Verrucomicrobium spinosum DSM 4136 = JCM 18804: one gene and its partner. Each later gene encodes a partner of the first gene's protein in a complex. Links are inferred from orthologs where the notes say so. Each region holds a gene or a part of one and is shown on either strand. Other genes may lie near its edges. The genes, in order: tsaE and tsaD.

What was found.
Region 2: the proteins of tsaE (region 1) and tsaD are in contact, whole or in part, in a crystal structure (PDB 6N9A), measured with the Thermotoga maritima proteins. The link is inferred for Verrucomicrobium spinosum DSM 4136 = JCM 18804 from one-to-one orthologs. Residues at the interface, in WP_004082108.1 of Thermotoga maritima: Leu37, Gly38, Lys46, Lys57, Val59, Lys60, Ser61, Thr63, Phe64, Thr65, Leu66, Met67, Val69, Pro71, Tyr82, Arg83, Leu84, Asp86, Asp88, Phe89, Asp93, Ile128, Asp130, Glu131, Arg134; in WP_004082750.1 of Thermotoga maritima: Cys10, Asp11, Arg49, His50, Leu82, Gly84, Gly135, Gly136, Glu154, Thr155, Leu156, Asp157, Asp158, Ser159, Glu162, Asp165, Lys166, Arg169, Leu170, Tyr175, Lys213, Thr214, Leu217, Tyr218, Gln221, Arg222, Asn324.

The regions. Positions count from the first base shown.
Region 1 is NZ_ABIZ01000001.1:6,911,805-6,919,028, forward strand. Bases 605-3,559 are described here. They hold tsaE (tRNA (adenosine(37)-N6)-threonylcarbamoyltransferase complex ATPase subunit type 1 TsaE), read right to left. Parts: upstream 2,319-3,559; coding sequence 1,890-2,318; downstream 605-1,889. Other genes in these bases: tsaB (tRNA (adenosine(37)-N6)-threonylcarbamoyltransferase complex dimerization subunit type 1 TsaB), read right to left, coding at 1,110-1,778; VSP_RS37765 (thiamine-phosphate kinase), read right to left, coding at 2,311-3,285; VSP_RS28170 (CPBP family intramembrane glutamic endopeptidase), read right to left, coding at 3,309-3,559. Also shown: more of VSP_RS28170, read right to left, coding at 3,560-4,151; signal peptide peptidase SppA, read right to left, coding at 4,197-5,228; VSP_RS28185 (GNAT family N-acetyltransferase), read left to right, coding at 5,941-6,531. UniProt on the Escherichia coli protein: Required for the formation of a threonylcarbamoyl group on adenosine at position 37 (t(6)A37) in tRNAs that read codons beginning with adenine.
Region 2 is NZ_ABIZ01000001.1:7,202,606-7,209,871, forward strand. What follows is about bases 1,686-4,682. They hold tsaD (tRNA (adenosine(37)-N6)-threonylcarbamoyltransferase complex transferase subunit TsaD), read left to right. Parts: upstream 1,686-2,659; coding sequence 2,660-3,706; downstream 3,707-4,682. Other genes in these bases: VSP_RS37935 (S41 family peptidase), read left to right, coding at 1,686-2,638; VSP_RS29180 (hypothetical protein), read right to left, coding at 4,450-4,682. Also shown: VSP_RS40210 (DUF6807 domain-containing protein), read left to right, coding at 1-437; gmk (guanylate kinase), read left to right, coding at 452-1,069; more of VSP_RS37935, read left to right, coding at 1,106-1,685; more of VSP_RS29180, read right to left, coding at 4,683-4,908; VSP_RS29185 (HoxN/HupN/NixA family nickel/cobalt transporter), read right to left, coding at 4,993-6,198; VSP_RS29190 (metal/formaldehyde-sensitive transcriptional repressor), read right to left, coding at 6,230-6,505; VSP_RS29195 (hypothetical protein), read right to left, coding at 7,200-7,266.

The DNA of each region.
Region 1 (7,224 bases):
TTGTTGCCACCCCGCCATGCGGCCGCCCGGAAAGCTGTTTGTAGTACAAACTTCAGTTTGCCCAGGGCTGCCGCACACCCCCTTCCTCGAACCCCACGTACCCAGCAGCGCCACCACGCCACCCATGCCGATTGCCAATCGGCGCTACGCTGGCGCCATCGCCAGCACCCACGGCACCCATCAGGCTCCTCCCCGGCAGGCCCGATCAAAATCACCGCCCCCGCTCCGCAGCAGGGTTGGAGTACCGCTTTCAAGCGGAATTACTTCACAAACGTCCCAAGGTGGGAGTCCTTCCCAGGATTCCCAAGCCATCGGCAGCCTCGTTGGGGCAAGCCCCATCCTGGAACGCTCGCATCCTGATTCCGCTTAAAAGCGGTACTCCAACCCCGGCGCTGACCTCAACTCACCAGAGGGGACCTCCACCGCCCTGTTCCTGTCTTGCCAACCCTTTGTGCCTTTGTGCCTTCGTGTGAAAAATCTGCACTCTCTGCCCCCCCCACCCATGCCGATTGCCATTCTGCACCACGCGACGCTGTCGCCAGCATCCCGCCACCCATCAGGCTCCTCCCCGGCAGGCCCAATCACAATATCACCGCCCCCGCTCCGCAGCAGGGCTGGAGGGGTAATTTTGGGCGGGGGTGCTCACTGGGGGCAGCACGAAGCCCGGGAGCATCGGCAGGCTAAAGCCCAATGCCATCAGGGAAAAGTGGAGAGGTCGAGCATCTCCCTTTTGTGAAAGTATTGAGGGCCGAAGGTCCGGTATCATTGCAGCCTTGGGCAACGCCCAAGGTAGGCGCTCGTTTTAGATGTTGAGGGCTGTAGGCCCGACGTCATTCAGGGATGCTCGTCATAGGCAGACTTGTTGACACCGGGCCTACAGCCCTCAAGGGTAGTTTGGCCATCTATCCCTGGGGCGTTGCCCCAGGCTGGTATGAACCCGGACCTTCGGCCCTTCTGAATGGGGCTCACTAGTTACAGTCGTGGCGGTTGCACCATCGCGGCTCCGAGGCGCGCCAAGGCAAAACAGCAAGACGATGCGTTTTCCCTGATGGCATTGGGCTTTAGCCTGTACTCCGTACAGCTTCGGGTCCAATGCCTTGACGCACTGCCTACTGCCTACTGCCTACTTGCCCTCCGCGCAGCGGGTTCGCCTTCGTAATAAACGGCGCACTCAAATACACCGGCTCCAGCGCCGCCGCCGCCCATTCCGCCACATTCTCCGCACTCAACCCCGCGGCCAGCCGGGCCAGCCCCACCGCAGACGGCCTCACCGGGACCACACCCTCAAGCTCCGCTGGTGACACTGCATCCAGCGTGTACCAGGGCACCTCACGATGCGCCTCCTGGAAACGCACAAAGTCATTCTTACCCATCAGCGGGATCTCTCCCACCCTCAGCGCCCCACGCTGGATCTGCACGGCGTAAAAAAGGCCCCGCCGCGCATCACCGCACATCACATAGTGATCCGGCACCACCTCCACCTCCGGGGCCAGCAGCGAGCACAGTCCGATCACCGGCACACCTCTGGCCCAGCCCAGCCCCTGCGCCGCCGCGATCCCAATGCGCACACCCGTGTACGAGCCCGGCCCCGTCCCCACCACGATCAGGTCGAGCGCATCCCCCGCCAGTTCCAGCGCTTCTTCCAACGGGGCAAACAGCTGCGAGTTATGCGAGCGCTGTGAGGAAAACGCCTTTGCATACACCACCTCCTCTTCCTGCCACAGCGCCACCTGCCCCTGCGGGGTGGACGTTTCAAGGGCGAGAATACAGGCAGACATGGTGCAGATAGAATTAGGGATGATAAATTTGAAATTAGAAATGAACTGCGGTGTTCCCCGCAACCACCAGTCCCCTATACCGGCTCCCCCCCATTCATCATTTATAATTTATCATTCCTCATTTATCATTTCATCCCCCTCTTCCACTTCCCTGACCCCATCCTCACGGATCGTGAAGTAGAACCACCGCGTGCCCTCCGGCAGGAGTTCCGGGAAACGATCTGCCCACTCCACGATCACCACGCCATCGGCCGCCAGAATGTCATCCCAGCCCACGCCCAGCACCTCCTCTGCGGAATCCAGGCGGTAAAAGTCAAAGTGGAACGCGGGCAGCCGGCCATCGTTGTACTCATGCACCAGTGTGAAGGTGGGGCTGCTCACATTCGCCAGGCTCCCCAGACCGGCCACAATGCCCTTGGTCGCATGGGTCTTGCCCGCACCCAGGGTGCCCACCAGAGCCACCACATCACCCGGCTTCAGGGTGCAGGCCAGCTCGCGGCCCCAGTGCAAGGTCTCCTCAACGCTGGCCAGTTCAATCATCAGCCTGTATCCTACGATGAGAGCGCTCAGACTCAAGCTCCTGCACAGGGGGAGCCGTCACAAAGTGCTCCCAACCAGTCTCAACGAAGTCCGGCTTCTCCCCCAATCCCATCGGGACGAAGGTGCCAATCCGCGTGAGCGGCACCTCCGGGAATCGCGCCGCCCACGACGCCGCCAGCGCCTCCCAAGCCGCCGCCGGGATGGCCAGCAGGAGCTCATAGTCCTCCCCATCTCCCCAGGCCTGGGCCGCACTGCAGCCCGGATTCACCGGCAGGGTCCCCTCCTCCAGCACAAACTCCACCCCGCTGGCCTTAGCCATCCGCGGCAAATCCTTGGCCAAACCATCACTGAGATCCATCATCGCCTGCACCTGCTGCGATTCCACCAGCCACCCAGCCTCCGCCACCCGAGGCTCAAAACTCAGATGGTGTCCCGTGATGGAGCCCCCCAACTGACCCGTCACCGCGATCACATCGCCCGCGCGGGCCCCATCGCGACGCAGCACGCGGCCCTCCCGCACCTTGCCCGTCAGGCTCACCGAGACCATCACCAGCGGACCTCCCGCCGTCTCGCCACCTACAATGCTCACCCCGTAAGTTTCCGCGCACCTCCGAAGCCCCGCGTAGAGCCGCTCCACCCAGCTCACCTCCAGCTCTCGCGGCAGCACCAGCGTGATCAGCGCATGCTGCGGCACCCCGCCCATGGAGGCCACATCACTCACCACCCGGGCCAGCGCCTTCCACCCCACCTGCTCCGGTGCCGCCTCCCGCAGGAAGTGCACACCTTCCACCACGCAGTCCGTCTTCAGCAACTGGTCCCAACCTGGCTCCACCGCACGCACCACCGCGCAGTCATCACCCGGACCCGCAATCACCTCCGGCCCCTGTGGCAAATGTTGCACCAGGCGGGAGATCAGCTCATCCTCCCCGATGCTGGCCAGGGTGAGGCGTAAATCCGGCGCGTTCATAGCAGGTGCACTCGTTGCCTCCTCTATCCCTGAAGCGACAGGGCCGCCAGGTTCCCCGCATTGAAGAGCGCGTGCATAAACACCGGCACCAGCAGGCAGCCCGTGGTCTCATAGGCCAGGGCAAAACCAATCGCCAGCAGGAAGAGCGGCACCAGGCTGCCCACATGATGATGCACCGCCGCAAAGACAAGCGCGGAAAAGATCGCCGCGAACCACCGGTCCGTGAACCGCTTCACCACCCCGTACAGAAATCCGCGGAAGAAGATTTCCTCGCTCAGCGGGGCCACAACCATCGCCAGCACGCCCAACAACACCTTCGACACCACATTCCCTGAGTTCTTGAAGATTTTCACCGTGTCTTGCGGAGAGCTGTCCACATCCTTCCATCCCAGACCCAGGGAGGTCGCGACGTACAAGATGAGTCCCATGCTCAGCACCACCAGGAGCACCGCTCCGATCGACACCCCAAACGCCCGCGCCATGCTCATCTGCCGCAGGCCAAACATTTCCGCCGGGTTCAGCCCCCGGTAGATGGTGAGATAGCCCACCAGCATGAGGCTCAGAAAGATCAGGATCACCGCACTGAAAAACAGCCCCGCCGCCGAGGCCGCATCAGAGAGCTCCTCCACCTTTGGCGTGCCCTCCTCACCCCGCTGCATGCCCCCCCACACCATCAGAGAGAGGAGTGCCAGGGCCACACACACATCCACCGTCTTGTAGGGCCGCACCAGCACATTGCCCTCCAGATTCCAGTGCAAGTCCTGGGTGACACGGAGCACGCCGTACACCGTCAGGGCGATTGCCAGGGACAGACCCGCGATGGCGAACACGTCGCGCATCACAGCCAGTGTTGCCAGGTCACTCATCGTGGGTCGTCTCGTCAGAGGGGTCAAGCCAGAGGGTTGCCCCTCTTATCGCACCATGTGCGCCGGCAGCAGGTAGGGCTTGCCCGCCTCCAGGCGCGGCAGCAGACGATCGCTCACATCAAGCTCCACCTTGCCCCCAGAAGAGGCCTGTGCCTTGCCCATGATGCCCAGCAACTGCGCCAGAGAGGGCGTCAGGCTGTACTTCACCACCATGGCATCCTTCGCGCTTCCCAGTTCCTTCGCCAGGGCATACGCATCTTCCACATAGCCCAGTTGGTCCACCAGCTTGTACTCCAGCGCCTGCTTGCCCGTCACCACACGGCCATCCGCCACACCCGTGCGCAGTTGCGCCTCATCAATGTTACGTGCCTTGGCCACGATGCCCACGAACTTGTCATACATCGCCGAGACCAGGCTCTGGATGTACTCCCGCTCGTCTTCTCGCATAGGGCGGGAGCCGCTCAACGTGTCCTTGAACTTGCCACTGGCAAAGGTCATCGTCTCCAGGCCCACTTTGCCAAAAGTCTGGCTGTAGTTCAGGCTCTGGATGATCACGCCGATGCTTGCCGTCAGCGTGGTCTCATTGGCCACGATCTTGGACGCCCCACAGGCCAGGTAGTACCCGCCCGAGGCCGCGATCGAGTCCATATACACCACCACCTTCTTCCTCGCCGCCGCCTTCTTCACCGCGTTGTAGAGATTGTCCGAGGCCGTCACCTCGCCCCCCGGTGAGTTCACCCGGATCACGATCGCCTTCACAGACTTGTCCTCAGAGGCCTGCTCCAGCGCCCGCTGGATCGCCTCCACATTCATCCCACCTTCGGAAAAGAGATCCCCGGCTGGGCCGCTGGCGATGATGCCCTCGATGTCAATGCGCACGATCTTGTCCTTCGTCTCCGCCGCCCCCGCCTCCACCAGCGTCTCCCGGAACTTCTGCTTCGGCTCCACATAGCCAATGGACGCACTGTCCAGCCCCATCCCCAGGACGGCGGCAAAAGACACAAAATTCAGCGCCAGACTGACCAGCAGCGCAACAATCACGAAAGCAAGCAAACATCCGAGGCCTTTGTTTTTCATGGTCGCCGAGCCTACGATGAGATTGTCCCGCACGCAACAAATGGCGGTTTTACGGTCTGGAGGGGAGCCGGTGCGCGGTGCGTCAGCACGTCAGTGGGCAGTGCGTCAAGGTGTTGGGGCTGAAATTGTACGGGGCACAGGCTTCACCCTGAGTGGGCTTCCGTGGGCCGAGTCCCCCCTTGCCCGTCCCGCAAGACTTGGACGGAACTCCAACCCCGAAGCGACATCGGAGAGGGTTGGAGTTCCGCGTTTACGCCAATGCCATCAGGGAAAGCTGGCGAGGCCAATGATCTCCCTTTGGCAAACGAAGCTCAGGGCCAACGGCCCGGCTTCAAGCCAGACGCCCTTTGAGCACTTTAAAGCAGGTCAAATCCCCCACCGTCGGTGGTAGTCTTGCAAGAACTCCTCCGTCAGGAAAGCCTGTTCATCAAGCAGTGAGGTGGCCAGCACCTCCAGCTCGCCAGTGGGCAGGCGCAGGCTGATAAATCGAACCTTCCAAGCTCACTGTCAGGCTGGCCCCATGCTCATTGCGAGCGAAGAGTTTTTTTGGCCGCCGCAAAGGATCGCTGCTGACAACGGACGACAAAGTGGGCACCACTCATCGCGACCTGCGCCAGGAAGAGATACAAGGCGTATCCCCTGTCACAAACAATGACATCCCCCGGCCGCGCCTTTGCGAGGCACATCACATGAAGACAGGCTGCTACACCCCATGAAACAACCCTTCCCAGGCCACCTGACCTCCGCGCGTCTCCTGCTGCGCCCACTCCACCCCGGCGATGCGGAGGCGTTGTGCGCCTACCGCTCCCTGCCTGAGGTGGCTCGCTATCAGTCCTGGGAATCGTTCGGCCCGGACGACGCAGCCCGTTTGATCGAGGCCCAGCGCACCGCCCAGCCAGACGTTCCCGGCACCTGGTTCCAGCTCGCCTTCGTCGAGACCGCCACAGGCCGCGTCATCGGCGATTGCGGCCTGCACTGCCTGCAGGAAGACGGGCGGCAGATGGAAATGGGCATCACCCTCTCCCCCCAGTACCAGGGCCGCGGCTATGCCACCGAGGCGGTCGAGTGCGTGCTCCACTATCTCTTCGGCACCCTGCACAAACATCGCGTCCTCGCCTCCACCGATGCCCTCAACCACCGCGCCGCCGCCCTTTTCCGACGGCTCGGCTTCCGGCAGGAGGCCCATTTGGTAGAGAGCCTGTGGTTCAAGGGTCAATGGGGCAGCGAATACCTCTTCGCACTGCTCAAGCGCGAGTGGGAAGCTAGTCACTCCCAAAAAAACCTCGACTCCCCCCGACCCTAGAAGCCCGCTCCCCGACGCTCGAAGTTAGAAGTTAGAAGTTAGAAGTTAGAAGCCAGAAGCTCGTGGTTGCGTTCGTAAGAACGCGAATCCCAGCAGCCCCTCCCCGCCCCAACGCGTCCTCACCCACCCCCACGCCAACTCCCCCGGCCACACAAGCCGCACCAAGAGCCGGGACGGCTCTTCCACCTTCCCCCACCGCAGCTCACACAACGATCGAAGCCCGCTCCCCGACGCTCGAAGTTAGAAGCCAGAAGCTCGTGGTTGCGTTCGTAAGAACGCGAATCCCCAGCAGCCCCTCCCCGCCCCAACGCGTCCTCCCCCACCCCCACACCAACTCCCCTGGTCACACAAGCCGCACCAAGAGCCGGGACGGCTCTTCCACCTTCCCCCACCGCAGCTCACACAACGCTCGCAGCTCGCTCCCCGACGCTCGAAGTTAGAAGCCAGAAGCTCGTGGTTGCGTTCGTAAGAACGCGAATCCCAGCAACCCCTCCCCGCCCCAACGCGTCCTCCCCAACACTCCCTCCCAGCTCCCTCCCAGCTCCAGCCCATGCCAGGCAGGCACCTGCCCCGTGAAACCCGTTTTTTGCTGCACGCCTGCAGACGCTCTGCATGTTATTCCTTGAACCTTAGCTCACCCCCCTCGACCCAAAACACCCAACCAACACAAGATAGAAAGTAGAAAGCACCTCC
Region 2 (7,266 bases), 290 kb from region 1 along the record:
CCTGCGCGGGGCAGGAACCCTTGAAACTGCCCAAATACCACTACGGCGGCCTGGGCGTGCGCGGCCCGGAGCCGTGGGACCCGGTGGACAAGGTGACCATGCTCACCTCCACTGGCGCGGATCGCACCAAAGGCGATGGCACCAAGGCCTCCTGGGTGTGGCTGGGCGGTGAGGTGGACGGCACGCTGACGGGCATCGCTGTCCTCATGCATCCAGACAATTTCCGGTTCCCCCAACCCTTGCGGCTGAATCCCAAGAACCCGCAACTGTGCATCGCCCCCTCCGCGGAGGGTGACTGGTCCATCGAGCCCGGCAAGCCTCTCGTCCTGCGCTACCGGTTTGTGATCCGCGATGGCAGACCGGACGCGGCTTTGCTGGACAGGCTGTTGCACGACTACGCAAATCCGGCCAAAGTGACGGTTGCCCCAACTGACTGACTCTGTCCCATTTCATGCCCGATCCCGCCCCTTTCCCGAAATCCCGCCTGGGAGTGCTTCTCATCGTCTCCGGCCCTTCTGGCTCCGGAAAAACCACTCTCTGCCGCCAGATCGCGGACCTGGGAGAGGCGGTGCACTCCGTCTCTGCCACCACCCGCAAACCCCGCCCGGGTGAGATGCATGGGAAAGACTATTTCTTCTTTTCCGAGGAGGAGTTCGAGGAGAAAATCGCCCGCGGCGAGTTCTTCGAGCACGCCCGGGTGCATGGCAATCTCTACGGCACCCTCAAGACCTATGTGAAGGAGAACCTGGAGCGCGGGGTGGATGTGGTGATGGACATCGATGTGCAGGGTGCCACGCTGGTGCGCGCCTGCGATGACGAACTGGTGCAACAGTGCCTGGCCGATGTTTTCATCCTGCCCGCCTCTGTCGATGCCCTGAAGGAGCGGCTCGCCGGCCGTGGTACCGAGGACGATGAGAGCCTGGAACTGCGCCTGCGCAACGCGCTGACCGAAATCGCCCACTGGCACAAGTACCGCTACGCCCTGGTGAGTGGCTCCCGCGAAGCCGACCTTGAGAAATTCCGCTCGCTGCTCCTCGCAGAGCGCATGCGAGTGGCCCGGCTCACCTAGACAATCGCTGATCGATCCGACCGAACTGATCCCGCCATGCCTTCGCCTTCCTCCTCCATGCGCCCCTTTTCCAACGTCTGGTTCAAGCTGCTCACCGGCGCGGCCCTGGTCACGCAGGGCCCGCTGCATTCCCAAGAGCCGGCCAAACCCGCCGCCCCCGCGCAGGAGGCGGCATTCGCCCAGTTCGAGCTGTTGACACGGGCCATGGAAATCATCCGCCAGAACTATGTGGATGAGAAGAAGGTGTCCTACGAGCAGCTCATCGAGGGTGCCCTGGACGGCATGCTCAAGAAGCTGGACCCCCACTGCGAGTACATGGGGAAGTCGCTCTTCGAGGAGATGCAGCAGGAGCAGCGCGACACCAGCGAAGGGGTGGGCATCACCATCGCCCTGCGTGAAGGCATGCTCACCATCATCACGGTGGATGAGCAGGGGCCCGCCGCGAAGGCCGGCGTCCTGCCCAATGACCAGATCATCCGCATCGGCGAGGTGCTGGCCGACAACATGAGCACCATGGAAGCCGTCCAACATCTGAAGGGCAAGGCCGGAGACGCGGTGCGCCTGACCGTGCGCCGCCCGGGCACAAAGCAGTTTCTGGATTTCAACCTCGTCCGCCAGGCCCTGCAGGAGAGCTCAGTGCGCGATGCGATGATGCTCCACGCCCGCCTTTCTTCTCCGTGGAAGATTGGCTACGCCCGCATCACCGAGTTCACCCAGGGAACCGTGAAGGATCTCTCCAATGAACTCGACCGACTGGAGAAGGAGGGCATGCAGGCTTTTGTTCTGGACCTCCGCAACAACCCGGGCGGCCTGATCGACTCCGCTGTAGGCGTCTGCGGCGAGTTCCTGCCCTCTGGCACGGTCGTGGTGACCACAGAAGGTCGTGTTGCGACCCAGAACCCACCGCCCTACCGCACGCCGCCACGCAATGGCAAGGCGCAGCGGAAGTACCCCATGTGCGTCCTCGTCAACCACGGCAGCGCCAGTGGCTCTGAACTTGTGGCCGGAGCCCTCCAGGATTTGAAGCGGGCGATCGTGGTGGGCACCACCAGCTTCGGCAAAGGGTCCGTGCAGACCGTGCTGCCCATGAAAAACGGTGCCGCCATGCGCCTCACCACGGCCAAGTACTACACCCCCAGCCATCGCACCATTCACGAGAATGGCGTGGAGCCCAACATCGTCTCTGCGCTGACCAGCGAGGAAGAGATGAAGATCATGCAGTGGCGCACCGCCAACACCCAGGGGGAAGGGCGGTCGCTGGATCTCGCCAAGCTCAATGACCGCCAGCTGGAGCGCGCCACGGATGTGCTCAAGGGCGTGATGACGTATGAGGAGTTCAAGAAAGGCGATGCCAAGCCGGCTGCAAAACCGCCCGTCGAAGCTCCGGCGGCCCCCACCAAGCCTCAGGAATCGCCGACACCGGCACCAGCGTCAGCGTCAACGCCTCCTGCGGCTCCTGCGCCAGCCCCTGCTCCGGCGGCTACCCCCGCGCCGTCTGGCACGACTCCACCGGCACCCTCCCCTACCCCTGCGCCAACTCCCGCGCCAGCCACCCCGGCTGCCCGTTGATCGTTTCCTTGTACCGCTTTCATGTCCGGATCCCGCCCGCCCTGCCTTCTTGCCCTGGAAACCTCTTGTGACGAGACCGCCGCGTCTGTGGTCACCACGGCTGGCGAAGTGCTGAGCAGCGAGGTCGCGTCCCAGATTGAGATCCACCGCGCCTATGGCGGCGTGGTGCCGGAGGTGGCTTCACGCAATCACATCCAGGTCATGCGCCTCGTGTGTGAGCAGGCCATGCAGAGTGCTGGCGTGGCCCTGCCGGAGATCACCGCCTTTGCCGCCACCAGCGGACCGGGCCTTGTGAGCTCGCTCCTTATTGGCAGCACCATGGCCAAGGCCCTTGCGCTTGCAGGGAAGAAGCCGTTCCTCGCCATCAATCATCTGGAGGGACACCTGCTCTCCCCCTTCATGACGAAGCCGGGTGAAGCCACAGGAGACACAGCAGCACCCATCCCTCCCCACCTGGCGTTGATCGTGAGCGGTGGTCACACCATGCTCATGAACGTGCGCGGAGTGGGGCAGTATGATCTGGTGGGGCGCACGCGCGACGACGCCGCTGGCGAGGCCTTTGACAAGGTGGCCAAGATGATCGGCCTGCCCTACCCCGGCGGCCCGGAGATTGACCGCCGCGCCCGCCACGGGCGGAGGGATGCCTACGAATTCCCCCGCAGCATGCTGGAAGCAGGAAACTACGAGTTCAGCTTCAGCGGGCTGAAGACCGCCGTGCTCTATCTCCTGCCCAAGATTGACCTGACGGATGAAGGCACCATGAACGATGTCTGCGCCTCCTTCCAGGAAGCCGTCATCGAGGTGCTGGTGAAGAAGACCGTGAACGCCGCCCGTCAGCATGGCCAGCGCATCATCGGCGTAAGTGGCGGTGTGAGCTGCAATCACCGGCTCCGCGAACGCTTCACGGAACGCTGCGCCAAGGCCGGCATCGAGCTCCGCCTCACCCCACCCACCTACAGCACCGACAACGCCGCCATGATCGGCTTCGCCGCCGTGCACCGTCACCTGACAGGCTATCAGAGCCCGTTGGAGATCGATGTCGATCCGAACTTGAGTTTGGTGGGCTGACCCGCTGCGCGGGAGACAGAAGACTGGAAGACGCCAGACACAAGACCTGAGCTGACGCACGAGATAGAGCACTCCACACAGCACTCAGCAAAAGGAGCGAGGGACATTCTTGTTCTGGTTCGCACCAAGCGTCCCATGACGTCGTCAATCATGAGCCTGCAATCAAGTCACGTGGATTGACCCCGCCCCATGTGCCCTGCCGCGCCCTCATGCCATCACGGCCCAAGGAGCGGTGTTTGTGCTTGCACAATCGCCGATGTGAAGCGGATCGCTTGACCGCCAACGCCGCTTCTCGGCCTGAGCTCGGTCTCGCAGCCACCCCCGGCCCTCCTCGCAACAGCTCGTTTCCTTGTACCACCAAGAGGCCGCACCACGACTGAACCGGCGGGACGCCGGTATCACTCACAGGCTGGAAGCCCATGTCACTTACGACTCGAATGGCGACGCCTCCGAGAATCTTTGAAGGTGCCCTCCCCTCTCCGCATCAACTCCCGCATGCCGCTCAAGCCAGCTCCAATCACTGTCGCCCCCCTTCACAACACGTCCCGGAGGGACGTCGGACATTAGCCGGTGGTGAAGGCCTGTAATCAGGCCGGGAACCACCGGATCCCGCACCCCAAAACCCATTGCGTCCCGGAGGGACGCCGGACCGGCCCTCCGAGACCCACGATGACTGTAATGCACGCGCGTCCCCAACAACGGTTCAGGCACAAACTCGCCCCCGCGCGCCGCCAGCACTCTCATCAACCTCTTTTGCTCTCATATAGCTTTACCAGGCTGAACTCTTTCGGGTCGTGGGCATTGCGAAAAATCGTAAACACCTGAATCGGACCCTTGGTAATGCCAATCTCAAAAGTCGTAGCCCTTGGATTCTTCAATACGTACTTCTCCATGCCCGTACCACACCAGTTCCAAGTCGTCGCCTCCCATTTTCCACCGCGTTTCTTTCTGAAGAATAGCTGCGGACGGCACTTGCTGTAGCCAAAATAATCAATGTCGATCCCGGTCCGGTTCTCCACCTGTAGCACCACGGTCGCAGACTTGTCATTCTGCGCGATTTTCTGAACCGTTATCACTGGAGCGGCCCTCAATTCTCTGTCGCAATCCTTGTGGGAGATCAATTCCTCCCAGCCGGGGCCTTTCACTCCCTTGACGCAACTGACAAGCGTGAACAGGGCGGCGATGACGCAAAGCGTTTTCATGGGATCATGCGGACGACGTGTTAGGCCAAGTTACACGGGCCATCACCGACAAGCAATGGTTGATCTTGCACCTGGAACCATGTCTCAACGCACCACCGCAGCACTCCCCAGCCTCTGCAACCCCTCCCAGCCATGCCAGGCCATGAACCCAGCAATGACCACCATCACGGCACAAGAGACATAGGGAGCCCGACGCATGAGCTCTCCGAAGCCCTTGAATCGCTTCTCCGCATGTCTCAGACTCCAGGCCGCCAGCACACCGGTGGCCACCATCGTGAGGGCCAGCCCCGTGCTGAAGGCTGCCACCATGGCGAACCCAAGGGTGAATTTCTTCAACTGCAGGCAGATCAGGAGCACGCTGAAGGCAGCAGGGCACGGCATCAAGCCACCCGTGATGCCGAACAGGGCGATCTGCGGGGTGGTCACCGTGCGCCCCTCGAACCGGCGGCGGATCTCATCAGCGTGTTCGCGCTCATGAGCATCCTGGTACTCCTCGTCTGACGCTGGAGGCTCATCCTCGCCCCCTTCTCGAAAGGCCACGCGATACGTATGACTGTGATCGCCATGGGACAGGCTCATTTCCACCTCGAACTCGTGCGGTTCTCGGATGTGCTGCTCGGACTCCAGCCAGTCGCCTTGCTGACGCAACGCGAAAGACTCCCTGACCCCACCTTCGCGGATGGTCGCAAGCGCCACTTGCGACGCTGCCGGCAACCTGGCTCCAGAAGGCACCCGCATCCGGAACACAGGCGGCACGCCATCCTCATGGATCTCGATGCCATAGCGACCATGCCCCGTGTTGATCCACTTCACCTCCCCATGGCCATGATCGTGCACATGGGCATGGGCATGAGTTGAGTGATCCCCATGATGATGATGGTGGTGGTGGTGGTGGTGACCGTGATCATGCCCATGCCCATGCCCGTGCCCATGGTGATGGTGATGATGCGAGTGGGCGTACGCCTCACGCACCTCCCGCCGGGTCCGGAAGAACATCCACACCGCCATGGCCAACACCAGCACTGCCGAGGCGATCTGCAGGTAAGGCTCGATCGCCTCCGCACTCCACTGACTGCCGAAGTAGAGCGCCCCTGCTGCCAGAGCCCAGATGATCAGGCTGTGAGAGATGGCGGCGGACACGCCCAGCAGCACCGCCTGGGCGATGGTGCCACGGATGGCAATGATGAAGGCCGCCATCATCGTCTTGGAATGGCCAGGCTCCAGACCATGAAGCGCGCCCAGAAGAATGGCCGTGGGGATGTAGAGCCAGGAGATGTGTTCAGGGTTCATGGAACAATCAGAAAGGGGTTAATCAGCGAAATCAGCGCAGGTACTTGCGGAGCACATCGATGAGCTCCTCACCCGCCTCGATGGGCGAATGGCCGTCATGGGCGTCATCCATGACATGATGGCGGATGTGCCCCTCCAGGACCTCCAGCATCAGGCTGTTGATGGCACCCCGGAAGGCCGCCAGCGTGTGCAAGACGTCACTGCAATCCTTCTCCTCGTCGATGGAGCGGTAGAGCCCTTCGAGCTGCCCCTGAAGGCGTCGGATGCGGGCCAGGAGGTGCGGCTTGTTCTGCGTGGTGTGTCCCATCTTGGGGAAATAGATACCCTAGGGGGGTATGGTATACAAGATTTTTAGACAGTGACCTCGGAAGGCCCGGACACCGACGACGAAACACCGGGGCGAATCAGCTTCCAGCGAACTGGCCTACTCCACCGGTACCCAGACGACATTCTCCGACTTGGAAGCAATGAGCACGGGAATGCCCCCGTCCCGGAGAGACGATGGACCGTAGCCGACGGTGCCAACCGCCGGACTACGCCCCCACACGCAATTCGCGTCCCGGAGGGACGCCGGAACGGACAGGAGATCACCTTGTGCAGCCTAAAGGGACCCTCGATAAGCGGCAGATGTACGTGTGCTACCGCCGAGGTGGAGCAGAGGGATCGACCACCCAACACTCATCACCGTTTTCATGTACTGAAACTCTGACGCCAAGGGCGTCAAACAAAACAGCCCGGAGTAAGGCGAGGCACGAGCCGCCACCCCGGGTACGCGGACATTTGCACCAGAACTCCGAAGTGAGTTCTACAAACCGTGGCAGCACCCCTGAGGCGACAATCCCCGAACTCGCCACCGCAACACTCACGCTGGGCTGGTTACAGCACACGGTCCGGCCAATGGGGTGAGCAACTCAACGGTGTGACCATCCAAGTCTTTGACCACTGCACGTCGCCCCCATTCAGAGTCGGCAGGCGAGCTGACAATAAGTGCGAAACGACCTTCAATCGTTTTCTGTGGCATACGGCTCCACCGCAATCGTAGTCTTACGTAGGACATTGAAACCAAAA